Regions from separate parts of the Arthrobacter sp. K4-10C genome, predicted to be linked through region 2. Evidence: riboswitches for the same ligand, from Rfam matches in the RefSeq annotation. Region 2 holds a riboswitch; the other holds the start of a gene.
The links. Region 2 has a riboswitch for cyclic di-AMP ahead of AC5RUU_RS07415 (aggregation-promoting factor C-terminal-like domain-containing protein). Riboswitches for the same ligand answer to the same signal wherever they lie in the genome.
Positions count from the first base shown of each region.

Region 1 (7,497 bases), on a different contig from region 2:
GACAAACCGGCCGTCCGGCAGCTCGGCCAGCACGGCAGGATGCCCGGGGCGCATGGCCACGCCATCGATCAGGAGCCGCCCTCCCAGCTCCGCCACGGCCCTGCGCAGATGGTCCGTGCCGGAGCGGCCGGTCCCTCCCGTGGTGATAACGACGTCGGCAGGCAGGTCCGGCGCGCCCGGTACCTCCGGGACCACGTCTTCCAGGGCGGCGAGCCATTCCGCATACGAGTCACCAATCTTCTGCTGCCCGCCGGCGATACCGCCCAGCATCGTTACGACTGCCGGAAGCTGGGGGCCAAAGGTGTCACGCACCTTGCCGGGAGCCGGAAGCCCCTGCGCCACCACCTCCGAGCCAGTCAGCAGGAGCCGCACCAGGGGTTTGCCCCGGACACGCAGTTCGTCATGCCCGGCCAGGGCGGCAAGGGCAAGATGCGCAGGGTTCAGCTGCACCCCGGACTTGACCAGGACGTCGCCCTCCATGGCTTCCTCCCCCGCCTTCCGGATGTGCTGGCCGGTCCGCGGCTCCCCGGGCCGGGCGTTGCCCCCAATGGTCAGGATGGGCAACCCGTCGTCGTCCTTGCCCAGCACAGCGCTCTCACTTCGCAGGATGGCCTTGCCTCCTGGCGGGATGAGGCCGCCGGTCACGATGGGGCTCGCCTGGTGCGGCGCCAGCCTGGTTCCGGGTTCGGCAGGAACCCAGGGCCCGCTGCCGTTGACTACCCACCCGTCCATGGCGGAAGACGCATAGTGCGGCATGTCCTGCAGCGCCACGATGTCCTGGTCCAGGGTGCGTCCAAGCGCAAGCTCAAGCGCCACCGGCCCGGAAGGAATGGGTGTAGCTGAGTCAAAGGCCGCCTGCCTGGCCTCCTGCCAGGTATGGGCCAGGTGATGGTGTGCTTCCTGCCCTTCTTGTCGGCTCGCTTCTGACGGGGTGTCCTCGGTCATTCCCCGGGGGTCCCGGCGGCTTCAGCATCGTAGTCGGCTGCCAGGGAACGGGCCACGGCGAGTGCCGAGTCCATGGAGGCGGAATCTGTTGCCCGGCCAGCGCCGGACGCGAGGCCGGCGGCATAACCCGCAATGAAAGTTGTCAGCGGCGCGGCCGGACGCACCACGGAATGGGCAGCCACTCCGGCGAGCGAGAGAATGGCATTGACGTCCACCTGGACGTCTTCGAGTTCATAGGCCTGGAGCAGGGACCTGCACCATTCCTCCAGCGTTTCATCCTGGCTCTTCATGAACTGCCTCCCAAATCAACTGCGGCTGCGCCGGCCCTGGTCCTTGATCTGGCTGCCGGCGGCAACCCCTAGAGCGGCGGCATCGTCCCAGGTGTCCACATCGGCTGTGGACCCGGCGGGGACGGTGACAAGCTGCACGTCCAGACTAGCAAGGAGCGACCGGACAGAGCCGTTGATTAACGCTCCCGTTGCGGCAAGGTCCTGTACGGCTTTTGTTAACCCGTCTGTGCGATAAAACGCCGCCAACGGCTGGGCCCTGCCGCGGGCTGTACCGTCGTCAGTATTGGCCATGACCGCATCGGGCTGGCCGTCCTGCCCCGAGGCCTGCTTCGCCGCCAGCACCGGGAAGAGCCTGGCGACGGCGTCCGCCACCAGCGGCATGTCACATGCGAGCACCAGCGTGTACTCCGCCCCCTCCACATCCCGAGCCAGGACGGCCAACCCCGCGGCGATGGCTGCGGCGGGACCTGCGAACGCGGGCTCCTCGCGGCAGGACAGCACACCCTTTGGCAGGGGTCCCGGGTCAGGGCCCACCACCGCCACCCGCCGGGCACCGGAGGCGGCATCCAGGGAGCGCTGCAGCAGGGTGGCACCGTGAAAGACCAGGTGCTGCTTCGGCACGCCGCCCAGCCGTGAGGACCTGCCCCCGGCGAGGATCAGGGCATCGAAAATCGGAGGTTGAACTTCCACTGTTCCAGCCTAGCCACCCGCATTGCCCTGGCGGCCCAACAGCGGCGAACCGCGGGTCAGGCAGCGCGCTCGGGCAGCAGGAAGGGATCCCACGCGGGGGTGGGCTTCTCCAGCTCCTTGATCTGCCAGATGGTGCCGTGCGGAGGTTCCGGCACGAACCGCAGCTTCCAGCCCATTTCCGCAGGAGTGTGGTCACCCTTGGCGTTGTTGCAGCGGAGGCAGGCTGCCACCAGGTTTTCCCAGGAGTCCGCTCCGCCACGTGATTTTGGGTGCACGTGGTCGATCGTGTGCGCGGCCTTGCCGCAATATGCGCACTTGTGCCCGTCGCGCCTCAGCACACCCCGTCGGCTGACAGCCGTGGCCTTGTTGTACCGGGGGCGGATGTAGCGGTTCAGGAGGATCACCGAGGGGCGGCCCAGTATCTCCTGCGGCCCCACGACAGGATCGTCCCCTTCGGCCACCACGCTCGCCTTGCCCGTCAGCACAAGCACCAGCGCCCGGCGGAAAGTCACAACCGCCAGCGGTTCATATCCAGCATTCAGAACGAGAGTGCGCATGCACGTACCTCTTCACGGCCGCACCCGTCAGGGGCACGAGGGCCGGCTGCCCTCGGCATGTCCGGGCTATGGATCGACACCACAAGAGTAAACAAAGAAGTGCACGATCAGCTAATCGCCCGGCCATTAGCCTCTGCTGCGCACAGCAGGGATCTCCTGCTGCAGCCCACGCGGGCTGCCCGAGGGCGGGGTCCCCACAGCCCCGTGGAACGGACCGAGATGTTAAGACCTGAGCCCTTAAAGAGCGAGGACCCCTGCCTTGTGGGCAGGGGTCCTTACTGCATCGCGACCGGCCGGGAACCCTGCCGATGATGCTGGTGGCTAGCTGACGCGGATGAAGACCGGGCCGGAACCGACGTTCGCGCTGAAGACAACAGTCTGGTTGCCGTTGTAGCCGCCGTGTACTGCCTGGCCGTTGCCGGCGTAGACAGCAATGTGGGCCATGCCCGCACCGCCGTCGGCGTAGTAGATCAGGTCGCCGGGCTGGGCCTCGGCGGCGCTCACGGTGCGGCCCAGGGACAGGTAGCCTGCAGGCCAGTCGTGGAAGTTGATGCCAACGGCGGCCAGGGAGTTGGTGACCAGCATGGTGCAGTCCTGCATGACACCCAGCTGGGCGTACGCGGCGGACAGGATGGCTGCACCCTTGCCGCTGGCGGAAGCAGCGGGTGCCGCCGGGGCGGCGGCAGTCGAAACCGTGGAGGTGACCTTCGGAGCTGCGGCGGTCTTGGCTGCGGGAGCCGGTGCGGCTTCCTGGACCTCGACCGCGGGCTCTTCCTCGACAACGGGAGCCGGCGTGGTGGTGACGGCAGGCTTTTCGTAGGCGATGGAGATGGTGGACGCCGCGGAGATCGGGGCCTCGATCGCCGATTCAACTTCCAGGGCCGACGCCGGAGCGGAGTCGCGCTGGATGTTGGCGTCAGCAGCATTGGCGGCGATGCCGCTGGTCAGGACCAGGCCGGAGGCGGCGGCGATCACGGCCGCCTGGCGGCCTACGCCGCCGGCGTTGTCGCCCACAGCCTTGGCGATGATGGCGATTGAGCTGGTTTTGGTGACCTCGGCACGGTGCCGTGCGGTAGCACGAGTAGTCATCAGTTCTCTCTTTCGATGTCCTCGGGGCCTGTGGGCGGCCCGAGAGTTTTGGACGCGCCGGCATCTTGGGGGTATGCCGGCGCGTCCCGAACGGGGATTGGCGAATTGGCGAAAAGTGGGGGCAAAGAAATAGTTCCTGGGGCCGAAGCCCCAAGAACTATTTGCCTGCGAGGGTGTAGAAGGAGGAGGTTCCGGTGGCGGCCACAGAGTGCAGCAGCGTGCCCTGGGAGGGGTTGAGGGCGCTGATCATCATGCCGTTGCCGACGTAGATGCCGACGTGCGCACCACCGTTCTGCATGACCAGGTCACCCGGCTGGGGGGTGGAAGTGGGGGTCATGGCGGTCCACGCGTTCACGCGGGGGATGCTGATGCCGGCCTGGGCGTAGACCCACTGCGTGAAACCGGAGCAGTCCCAGCCGGTGGTGGGGCTGGTGCCGCCCCAGACGTACGGGCTGCCAATGCCGGTGTAGGCGATGGCGGCGAGACCGGAAGTTGCCGCTGAAGCGGCGGTGGCCACAACCTTTTCCGCTGCCGTGGAGGCGGTGGCCGGCTCATCGTCTTCGGAGGTGGACTGGACCGTCACCCGCTGGACGACGGGAGCGGCAACGGTGGTGACAACCGGGCGCTCGAAGGAAACGGTGGCGGTGGGTGCTGCGGTGACGGCAAGGGCAGTCTGCGCAGAACCGGACTCGGTGGAAGCCGAGACACCAGCGGTGGTGTCCGCAGCGCCGGCCGGCAGGCCCATAGCGAGGACAAGTCCGGAAGCAGCTGCAACCACTGCAGCCTGGCGACCAACTGTCCCGGCGTTGGCACTCACAGCCTTGGACACTGCGTCCAGAGGGTTGGTACGAACCGGTTGCGCACGGTGGCGCGCAGAATTATGGCGTGATGACACGAAGGTAGCCTCTCCCAATGCCTGCGAGGTGAGCTGTCGGATTCGGATGGGAGTCACCCGGCCGCGCCGCTTCCAGGAAGCTTTGCGACTTAACCCCAAGGCCTTCATGAAGAAGGCCAAAATTGGTTCCCCCGCCCCTGCCAGACGATGAAATGCGAACGGACCTTGAGCGGTGGCAGAGTTAGGCAATCCGCACAAGAGCGTCAACTTCGGAAAAGTTGACGCGAGTTAGACGGTACAGCAGTTTAGCTTGAATGTCACATTCAGGTCACGGCTGGTCACAGCGATTTGAGAGTGGACCATCATTTGACTACAGCCAGCCGGTAGGATCGACAACTTCGCCGTTGACCTGCACTTCAAAGTGCAGGTGGCAGCCAGTGGAGGCGCCGGTGGTTCCGCTGAGCGCCACAACGTCGCCGCGGGAGACCGTCTGGCCCTCTGTCACATTGAAGGACGACAGGTGGTTGTAGGTGGTCTCCAGGCCGTTTCCGTGGTCAATCACCACGCGGTTCCCGCCACCATACTGGTGCCAGCCGACAAAGGTCACGGTACCCGTGGCGGCGGCGAGCACTGAGGTGCCGCACTGGGCAACGTAGTCCTGCCCGCGGTGGAAGTCGCCGGATCCGCCCGTGATCGGGCTGACGCGGTAGCCAAAGGGTGATGCGGTGACCAGGGTGGCCAGCGGGGCACCCAGGCTTCCCGCGGATGCTGCGCGGGAGACGGCGCCGGCGGACTGGGCACTCAGGAGCTGCTTGAGCTTGCCGTCCGGATCGGCCTGCGTCACGACGGCCGAGCGGCTGAAGTCGATCTGCGCTCCGGCCTCAGCCGAAATTGCGGGCTGCGGGGCTGTTGCCGAAGCTGCAACGGGCGCTATGCCGGAGCCATCGGTGGCCATGACGGGGCTGGTGGCCGGAACTGTCACCGTGAGTACCAGGCCGGTGGCGGCGAGTGCAATGCCGGCTTTTTGGCCAATGCCGCTGGCTGAGGCGAACTCCGTGACCTGCCGGAACGGACCCCGACGGCGGCGCGCATCACGGTGGAGATCGCGGGGGCGCTCCGTGTGGATGACTTCGACGACACGCGGTGCCGAAGCGGGGCCCGCCGCGCGGCGGCGCCCCCTGGAGGTCTGCATGGACAAGAAGGATTCCTCTCTGGAAAGCCTGCGAAGTTAGCTGTCGGATTCGGGTCAGAGAGTTCAAAGACCCGGTCCGCCGTAAGCAAGCTTTCGGCACAGAGATATCCCCGAGGGATTCCTTCGCTGGAAGAGGCTTGCTGCTGACGGACTTCACCCCAAGGCAGTCCCCCGCTGCCGCTTGTGGTTCCCCCGCCTCTGCCAGTTATGACTCGTGCTCCTGATCCGCTGGCAGAGCTCGGCTCCGGATCAGGTAACGCTTATGTATCAACGCTTGGTTCAACTATAGGGGCTTAATCCCCAAAGTAACAATTCCGTTATCTTGCGTAATTAGCGTCACGTGGGGTAGCGCCGCAGTTTAGCGGACGGACACAAAGACGTGCGCGGCGACCTCCGGCGGAAGCTCAAGGGCCCCTTCGATACCGGGCACCCGGACCGAGATGTAGTCCCCCACCCGTTCCAGCGAGAGCGCGGCGCCGGGGCGGATGCCTCCCTCGTCGAGCTGGGCCAGGAGCTCAGGCTCCACCTGGATGGGCTCGGCCAGCCTGCTCACCGTCACCGCGGAAGCGGGTTTGTAGGACTTCATCGCTTCGAGGAGGCTCATGGCCGAATCCGTTGCGGCCAGGCGCGGTTGTCCACCCAGTGCGGCGAGGCCAGGAATCGGGTTTCCGTATGGCGACTCGGTGGGATGGTCCAGCAGTTCGTAGATACGCCGTTCCACCCGCTCGCTCATGACGTGCTCCCACCGGCAGGCTTCGTCGTGGACGTAGGCCCAGTCAAGCCCAATGACGTCCGCCAGGAGCCGCTCGGCAAGGCGGTGCTTGCGCATGACTTCGGTGGCGCGCTTGCGTCCAATCTCGGTGAGCTCTAGGTGGCGGTCGCCGGACACCACAACCAGCCCGTCGCGCTCCATCCGGCCAATGGTCTGGGAAACCGTGGGACCCGAGTGGCGCAGGCGTTCTGCAATACGGGCCCGCAGGGCAACGATGTTCTCTTCTTCCAGTTCCAGAATGGTCCGAAGGTACATCTCCGTAGTGTCGATCAGATCCGTCATCCAGCTCAGCTCCTCGAGCGCAGTACCTTGCGTTGTCCCACCGTATCGCTGTTCACCGCGACGTAGTCCGTTGGCTAGCTTAGCCTATTTTGACTTAGTCCGAATAGTTGGAAGCGCCCCCGGAGTGCGTCTCAGTGGTCGGACTATGACGGTCCCGGTTCCCGCCGAAACAGCTGTTCAGGCAGAATGGGAAAGGCCTTCGATGCAGTCATTGCCGACTGCGTGCCTTTGACCATCCACCCGCCCGGACCAAAGCTGCGTCCACGCCGAAATTGGAGCCCCTGTGAGCGAACCCAGCATCACTATTCCTGCCGATCTCCTCCCCAAGGACGGGCGGTTCGGCGCCGGACCTTCCAAGGTCCGCCAGGAGCAGATTGATGCGCTGTCCGCCGCATCGAAGGACATCCTCGGCACTTCCCACCGCCAGGCCCCGGTCAAGAACCTCGTTGGCTCTGTCCGGGAGGGCCTGAGCCAGTTCTTCCGCGCCCCGGAAGGGTACGAGGTTGTCCTGGGCGTGGGCGGTTCCACGGCATTCTGGGACGTTGCCAGCTTCGGCCTGGTGGAGAAAAAAGCCCAGCATTTGTCCTTCGGCGAGTTCGGCTCCAAGTTTGCGGCAGCCACCAACAAGGCACCCTTCCTGGACGCTTCGTCGATCATCAAGTCCGAGCCCGGCACCCGCCCGGCCGCTGAGGCAGAAACCGGCGTCGACGTGTACGCCTGGCCCCAGAACGAAACGTCCACGGGCGTGTCCGCTCCGGTCAAGCGGGTGGCGGGTGCAGACGAGGGCGCACTGGTGCTGGTGGACGCCACCTCGGCGGCCGGCGGCCTGGATGTGGATGTGGCCC
Region 1 is NZ_JBNHFI010000013.1:26,239-33,735, reverse strand. It holds gene AC5RUU_RS17355 (molybdopterin molybdotransferase MoeA) at 1-945, opposite strand, end outside; gene AC5RUU_RS17350 (DUF6457 domain-containing protein) at 942-1,235, opposite strand; gene mobA (molybdenum cofactor guanylyltransferase) at 1,251-1,925, opposite strand; gene AC5RUU_RS17340 (HNH endonuclease) at 1,982-2,482, opposite strand; gene AC5RUU_RS17335 (NlpC/P60 family protein) at 2,804-3,571, opposite strand; gene AC5RUU_RS17330 (C40 family peptidase) at 3,729-4,400, opposite strand; cyclic di-AMP (ydaO/yuaA leader) riboswitch at 4,471-4,648, opposite strand; gene AC5RUU_RS17325 (M23 family metallopeptidase) at 4,777-5,598, opposite strand; cyclic di-AMP (ydaO/yuaA leader) riboswitch at 5,609-5,827, opposite strand; gene AC5RUU_RS17320 (iron-dependent transcriptional repressor DtxR) at 5,957-6,652, opposite strand; gene serC (phosphoserine transaminase) at 6,936-7,497, shown strand, end outside.
Region 1: another riboswitch for cyclic di-AMP. It lies ahead of AC5RUU_RS17330 (C40 family peptidase); the one in region 2 lies ahead of AC5RUU_RS07415 (aggregation-promoting factor C-terminal-like domain-containing protein).

Region 2 (7,497 bases):
TCCTGGGGTACACCCTGCTCGGGGCAGGGATGTCCACGCTGGCCGTCCGCAGGAGTAAGTATTGGACGCTTAAGACGCTCAAACCGGAGATCGCGGTATGACCCCCGGGCCGGCGGCCGCAGCAAAGGGGCTCCGGCCGGCACGGACCACGGCAACCCGGCAGAAGCTCTTTGACGCCTCCATGGAACTCATTGGCGAACGCGGCGCCGCCAACGTCACCGTGGACGAAATCGCCCACGCCGCCGGGGTATCCAAAGGCACCGTCTACTACAACTTCGGCAGCAAGTCCGAACTTATCGCGCAGCTGCTTCGGCACGGCGTCGACATCCTCAAGGCCCGCCTGCTCGGTTCCGCCGCGGAGCCGGCGAAAGATCCGCTGCTGGCCATGGAAGCCATGATCGGGCAGGCCATGGATTTCATGGCCGAGTACCCGTCCTTCGCCCGGCTTTGGGTCAGTGAGAACTGGCGGACGCCGAGCGAATGGCAGGGCACCTTCGCCATTTTGCGCAGTGAGCTGCTGGCTGTTATCGCGCAGGCGGTTGACGGCGTGGCCAAGGCGTATCCGGTGGATGAATCAGTGTCCCGGGGCAGCCTGGAGACCGCAATCTTTGGTGCGTGCTTTGTGGTGGGGCTGGACCGGCAGACGTACAACCCCGAGCGCAGCCGTGACCAAAGCGTTGCGGCAATCATGGCCATCATGCGCGGCTACGTCCTGCAGCGGCCTGCTCCTCAGGGATGATGGTGCACATGCGCCACATGGGGAACAGCGGAAGATTTGCGGTCATCACCGGCATCGTCGCCGCGGGGCTGCTGGTGCTCACGGGAATGACGCTCGCGGAGCCGGTATTCGTCGCGTTCCTTGGCGTCCTGGCCCTTGCCTACCTGTCGGCGATCGGTGAGGTCCTGGCCCGCGGGCGGCGGCTGGTTTTGCTGGCCGCCGGCGCCGGCACCAGCCTCACGGTCGGGTTCGCCCTGGCCTTTCTCAGCACCTGGGAGCTGGCGTTCGACGGCGAGTCGTCGTTCCTGGGCACACCCCTCCCCACGGATGATCCGGACAACTACTTCATGGGTGCCGCAGCATCCGCCGTGGCCACGTTCCTGTTCCTCTTCCTCGGCGCTGCCTGGCCGGCGGGCAGGCGGGCGTCGCCGCCCCGCCGTCCCGTTCCCCATCGGCGGGCTGCCGCAATTTCCAGGCCGGCCGCCAAAGGCACGCCGGCAAAGGGCACAGCAGCCAGGGGCGCTGCGGCGAACGGCACTGCGGCTCAGCGCCGCTCCGGATCACGCGCACCGGCACGCCTGCCCGCACCAGCCAAGCGCCCGTCGTCGTCCTCTTCGCCGGCGCTCAGGCCCGCACCCAAACCTGGTGCCGGTTCCACCCGGCGACGCTGACGCCGCCCTCCAGTGGTGAGCACCGCGGTCGCCACCCCACCCAGGAGCAGCAGCCCGCCAGCCAGCTCGGGAGGTGTCGGCACCTCCCCCAGTGCCAGCCAGGCGGCTGTCATGCCCACGACGGGGACCAGCAAAGTAAACGGCACTACGGCCGACGACGGATGGCTGGCCAGGAGCCGGTTCCAGATGCCGTAGCCCACAAGCGAAGCAAAAACGGCCGTGTAGAGCGCAGTCAGGATAGTGGCTGCCGGCAGACTGGTGAGCGTGGCGAGGACGGTGCCCGGGCCGTCCACGAGCAGTGAAAGCGCGCTGAGGGGCACGGGAACCACCGCCCCGGACCAGACCACCAGGCCGAGTCCCGAGGCCGCCTTCGCTTTCCGGGCAATGACGTTTCCAACAGCCCAGGACAGGGCCGCTGCCAGTACGATCACAAGCGGCAGCAGCGGTGCCACGGCGCTCCTGCCCACCGCCACGACGGCGAGGCCCGCCACGCCCAGGACGACGCCGGCCAGCTGCCGGCGGCTCGGCCGCTCACCCAGGAACCCGGCGGCCAGGAGGACGGTCAGCAGCACCTGGGCCTGCAGCACGAGCGACGCCAGTCCTGCCGGCATCCCCAGGGCCATGGACAGATAGAGGAGGCCGAACTGGCCTGCACTCATGAAGAGCCCGACGCCGATGATTGCCTTCCAGCTGACGTCCGGTTTTCTGATGAAGAAGATCCACGGCAAAACCACCAGGACGAAGCGCATGGCCACGAACAGGAGCGGGGGCACATCGGCACCGCCCGGGTGCAGGCCGATGTCAATCGCCACGAAGTTCAGGCCCCACAGCACGGCCACCAGCACTGCAAGCAGGGAGTCTCGGAGGTTCACGCTCCTACTCTGCCAGAGCCGGGGCTAGTGGGCGCGGGGCACCTTGAACCTCGTGATCCTGGCATCCTGCCCGTCCAGCTCCGCCCACGGCTTCTCCGTCTCGAGCACCGTGAGCGCGCTGGTGGGAAACCGGGTGGCTGCGTCCATATAGGCGTCGTGGTCGGAATCGCGGGAAGCCAGGTGCATGGCCAGGTCCTGCACGCCTGGCAGGTGGGAGATCAGCATGAGCGTGGTCACCGTATCCGGGACGTGGTTGATGACCGAGAGCATCCGAAGGGCCGAGGCGGCGTAGAGCCCGTCCTCCAGCTTCGGAGTGGGTGCCTTGTCCCCCAGTTCGGAACACACCCAGGTGCAGGTCTGCCGCGTGCGCAATGCGCTCGAGCAGAGGATGAAGTCCGGGACGATGTTGTGCTTGAGCAGCCAACGCCCGGCCAGCGGCGCTTCCCGGTGCCCGCGTTCCTCCAGCGGCCGCTCATGATCGGGCACGCCGCCCGGCCAGTCGGCCTTGGCATGGCGCATGATCACAAGCCGTCGAAGATGGTGCTCCCTCATGCCCCAAGCTTAACGAACAAGCGCCCGCCCCCAAGGGGCGGGCGCCTGCCAGGCGGTACGGGTCAGATTGAGTACTCCGGAGCGGCCCAGACCACAACTTCGGGGTGCTCGTAGAACCGGTAGCCCTGGCCACGGACGGTGCGGACCGTGTTGGCCAGGCGGCCCAGCTTGGAGCGGAGGCGGCGGATGTGGACGTCGATGGTGCGCTCGTTAGGCACTTCCTCGGCGTTCCGCCACAGGCCTTCGAGCAGTTCGTCGCGGCCCACGGTGCGGGTGCCGTTCTCCACCAGGTAGTTGAGGAGTTCGAATTCCTTGAACGTCAGGTTGAGCGATTCGCCGTCGAGGTGGACCTCGCGGCGGGCAAGGTCAATGAGCACGCCGGACGGGCGCGGTTCCTGGGGCTGCTGCGGGCGCGGCGTCTCGGTGCGCTGGCGGGAGTTCACGGTGGGGTCGCCGAAGGTGGAACGAACGACGTCGAGCGCGGAACCGGGGGTGCCGGCAGGGGCAACCGCAACGGCTGCGTAGCTCTCAGCACCGGTCACCAGGGACTGGGCGTAAGCGCGGATCTCCTGGGCGAGCTTGGCGATGGAGGTGCCTGCCGCCGCGGCAGTTTCCTCGTCAATGCCCATGTACAGGACGAACCCGCGGGCCACGTTGTCGTTTGCTACGGGGCGGACGGCGTTGGGTCCGGCCACCACAGGCGTGGGTGCAGTGACAGGTGCGGAGTCGGCCGCGGGAACGGCGCGGAGCTGCCCGTAGGAGTTGGGGTTGTAGCCCTGCGGCGCGTAGCCCTGGGCGGGAAAGCTGCTTCCGGAAGAAGGCGAGAGCGACGGGCGGGGGCCAAAGCCGGGACGCAGGCCGGAGGGCTGGCCGGCCTTCGCGGCGTTGCGGACAGAGATGTGGACGTATCCGGATGCAACAGACATGGATTGCTTACCTCAATGTGAATGGCCGCCATCGCGGCTCGAATGCTGGGTTTTCCCGCAATGCGAACTGGGGAGGGGCGCCCGACGCTGGGCTGGGGGGCGAATGCCTAAGAACTTCGAAGGGTGGAGAAGGTCAGGCGTGCATTCGACAACAGCGCATGTCGGCAGCAGCTGATGTGCTGGGCCAATATTCTGCGGCTGCAGGTGCTGTTGAGTTCTTGTTCACATTGGAAGTGTGCAGCGTAACAATGGCAACTTGCAAGTAACAATGGACCGGATCGTCCGAATAGTGAGACGAAATGCTCTATTGTGGCGCAGATCACGATTCTGGAAGAAGCGAAAGAATAACGTTCGTTATCCGTTCTGATGTCTAAAAAGGCCCCTTCTGCCGAACGTTATTCGGCAGGCAAGCACTCAGGATTCCTTTCATTCAACTGAGTGCGAAATGCCAAAATCACTCCCCATGCCGTGGGACTGTGTCCAGCGGCGCGCGGAGCGGGACAAGAAAATCTTGCCGACAGGCCGGTGGGACCGGCTTCCTTGCCCGTCCAGCGTCCTGCGCCGGGGATTCACAGCCTGGTCACAGGAACCCCATGGCCAGGCTATATCCAACGATTGGAGAGTTGCCTCACGGCCACTTCGCACTCCATGACCAACAACCTCCCCCAGCAGCAGAAGGTACCGGCGGCCCGGGCTTGTCCATTCTGCAATCAGTGATTGAGGCTCACGGGACGGGTAACGGTAGCATCACGGCCGGGCCGCACCGCGTTTGCCCTGCAGCTGCCAGTGAGACCGTCGTCACTGCAAGCCGACGCGCCGTGGTCGTGATGTCCGTTACCTAAATGTGACTTAAGCGCCCGGTTCCTGTACCGTCGATTAAGTACGGTTCCCGTTCGGGCCGTGTATCCGGATGACGCCAAACTCTGCCACTTCCCGGATTCCGAATTGATCGAAGGCAGAGGCGGGGGACCCACCGTCCCGGGTATTGACTGCCCTTGGGGTTAAGCCAGCACGTGATTTTTCCGTGTGGCCGGATGCCCTCATCCGAACCCGACAGCTAACTCCGCAGGTGTGAGAGGCGATTCACCATGTTCAAATTCCCGGTAAAACCGCGGCCAAAAAACGGCTCCGACAACGACGCCCAGCGTCCCGAAGGCAGTAAGTTCACCCTGGGCCAACGCGCCGCAGTCCTCGTGGCGTCCGGTGCACTGCTTGTGGGAGTAGGCGCCGCAGGCCAGGCAACGGATGGTTTGATTCCTGCCGCATCAACCTCGAACACTGCGACGGCCGAGTCCGATGCGCAGATGAGCATCGAGAAGAGCGAGATCCGGTCCAACCCGGCCGAGTCCCCTGCTCCCGCTGAAATCAACGTTGTTCCACAGGCCGCCGAACCGGCCCCGGCGCCCGCACCGGAGCCAGCCCCCGCCGCGGAACCTGCTCCGGCACCCGAGCCTGCGCCCGCACCCGAGCTGGCCCCCGTCGTCGCGGTCAACGACCCCGCCGGCGCCCAGGCCTACGCCGCAGGGCAGCTCGGTTCCTACGGCTGGGCGCAGGACCAGATGCAGTGCCTGGTGACGCTGTGGACCAAGGAATCCGACTGGACCACCACGGCCACCAACCCCAGCAGCGGCGCATACGGCATCGTGCAGTCCCTGCCCGCCGAGAAGATGGCGAGCGCCGGTGCGGACTACCTCACCAACTACCGCACGCAGATCAACTGGGGCCTGAACTACATCAAGGAGCGCTACCAGTCCCCCTGTGGCGCGCTGAACTTCCACCTGTCCAACAACTGGTACTGAGCAGCCCTGCTGCCGCTGATTCTCCCCGGCCTTCGCGCATCACAGGCGTGAAAGCCGGGGAGTTTTCCTGTTAAGAGTCCCGTCCCGGGATGTACTGCACGGCCCACCTGTTACCGTCCGGGTCTGCGAAGTAGACGAAGTGGCCCCAGTCCTGCACGTCCACGTCGCTGACGTCCACGCCGTTCTCCTTCAAATGGCGATGCGCGGCCTCAATGTCGTTGACAACCAGCTGGAGGTTGGATCCCGTACCCGGAGGGGCGTCCGTAAGCCCTTCTCCGATGCAGATCGAGCAGGCGGAGCCAGGCGGGGTCAGCTGGACGAATCGGATGGAGTCGGTGGGCCGCTGGTCGAAATCGGCGTTGAAGCCCACCTTGTTGACGTAAAAGTCCTTGGCACGGTCCACATCGGACACAGGGACAAACACAAGTTCAAGTTTCCAGTCCATGGGCACAGGCTACGGGCGGGCCGCCGAATGCGGAAGACTCGCCCGGCCGGTTCAGCCTGCGATGCCGTACAGGCGGTCGCCCGCGTCCCCGAGTCCCGGGACAATGTAGGACTTGCTGTTCAGCTTCTCGTCGATGGAGGCCAGGACGATGGTCACGTTAGCGTCCGAGAGTTCCTCCTCCAGCTTGGCAAGGCCTTCGGGTGCGGCCAACAGGCAGATGCACGTGACGTCCGAGGCGCCGCGCTTGAACAGGAACTTGATGGCTTCCCGCAGGGTTCCGCCAGTGGCTAGCATCGGGTCCAGGACGAAGATCTGCCGGTCGGTGAGATCCTCCGGGAGACGTTCGGCATAGGTGATGATGTCCAGGGTTTCCTCGTCCCGGGCCATGCCCAGGAATCCCACTTCGGCGGTGGGGACCAGCTTGGTCATGCCCTCGAGCATTCCCAGGCCGGCGCGAAGGATGGGGACAACCAGGGGGGTGGGTTTGGTGAACGCGGTACCCACGGTGGTGCTGACCGGAGTCTCGATGGTGACGGGTTCGGTGCGGACCTCGCGGGTTGCCTCGTAGGCCAGGAGGGTCACCAGTTCTTCGGTCAGCTGCCGGAACACCGGAGACGGGGTGTTCTTGTCCCGCAGGACGGTGAGCTTATGGGCGACGAGCGGGTGGTCCACAACGAGAGTTCGCATTCGTCAAAACTATCACCCGGCGTTATCGGTCCCGCGCCCGCCGTGGCCGTCGTGATGCATGGCCTCGGCCACCACGTCGCGCACCACGGGATGCTCGAAATCTGGTGCCGGTCCGGCGTGTTCCTTCCGCCTGGTCAGATGGAACAGCCGGTGGGCAAGGATCACCATCGCCACCCAGGCCAGGCCCAGCAGCCAGCCGGCCATCACATCCGTCAGCCAGTGGTGCCCCAGGAACACCCGGCTCAAGCCCATGGCGATGATAAAGATCACGCCCGCCGTGATGGCCGTGATGCGTACCCAAAGTTTGTAGAACTGGAGGCACAGGATATACAGCAGCACACCGATCACCACCGTGGTGTTCAGGGTGTGGCCGCTGGGGAAGGACGGCGAGGTTTCATAGGGCGGCACTGCCTCCGAATGGTCGGGGCGGGACCGGCCGACCAACCGCTTGCTCAGCGTGGTGGCCGTGGTGGACACGGCGGCGGCGCCGCCAACCAGGATGACGGGCCGCCACGACCTGCTCAGGAACGTCAGCCACGCGGTCAGGATACTCGCGAGGATGGGCATCCCGATTCCGCCGCCAATGTTGGTGAAGCCGGTGACGAAGGCGTCCGTTTCCGGGTTCCGCAAGGACTGGAAATAATCGAGGGCGGGAATGTCCAGGCTTGCCAAGCCTTCCTCATCCACCACGTCCGAATACACTTCGGCGCCCAGCAGTGCCATGGCGAGCACCAGGGCGCCGCCGATGATCATGGTCAGCCAGAGGGCGGCATAGGGTTTGAACCACTTGTCCACGCGGTCTCGGACGGTGCTCATTCTGCCTCCCA
Region 2 is NZ_JBNHFI010000004.1:260,294-267,790, reverse strand. It holds gene AC5RUU_RS07440 (YhgE/Pip family protein) at 1-101, shown strand, start outside; gene AC5RUU_RS07435 (TetR/AcrR family transcriptional regulator) at 98-739, shown strand; gene AC5RUU_RS07430 (EamA family transporter) at 1,263-2,261, opposite strand; gene AC5RUU_RS07425 (SixA phosphatase family protein) at 2,286-2,813, opposite strand; gene AC5RUU_RS07420 (winged helix-turn-helix domain-containing protein) at 2,876-3,739, opposite strand; cyclic di-AMP (ydaO/yuaA leader) riboswitch at 4,668-4,822, shown strand; gene AC5RUU_RS07415 (aggregation-promoting factor C-terminal-like domain-containing protein) at 4,828-5,538, shown strand; gene AC5RUU_RS07410 (glyoxalase superfamily protein) at 5,609-5,983, opposite strand; gene upp (uracil phosphoribosyltransferase) at 6,035-6,670, opposite strand; gene AC5RUU_RS07400 (phosphatase PAP2 family protein) at 6,683-7,486, opposite strand.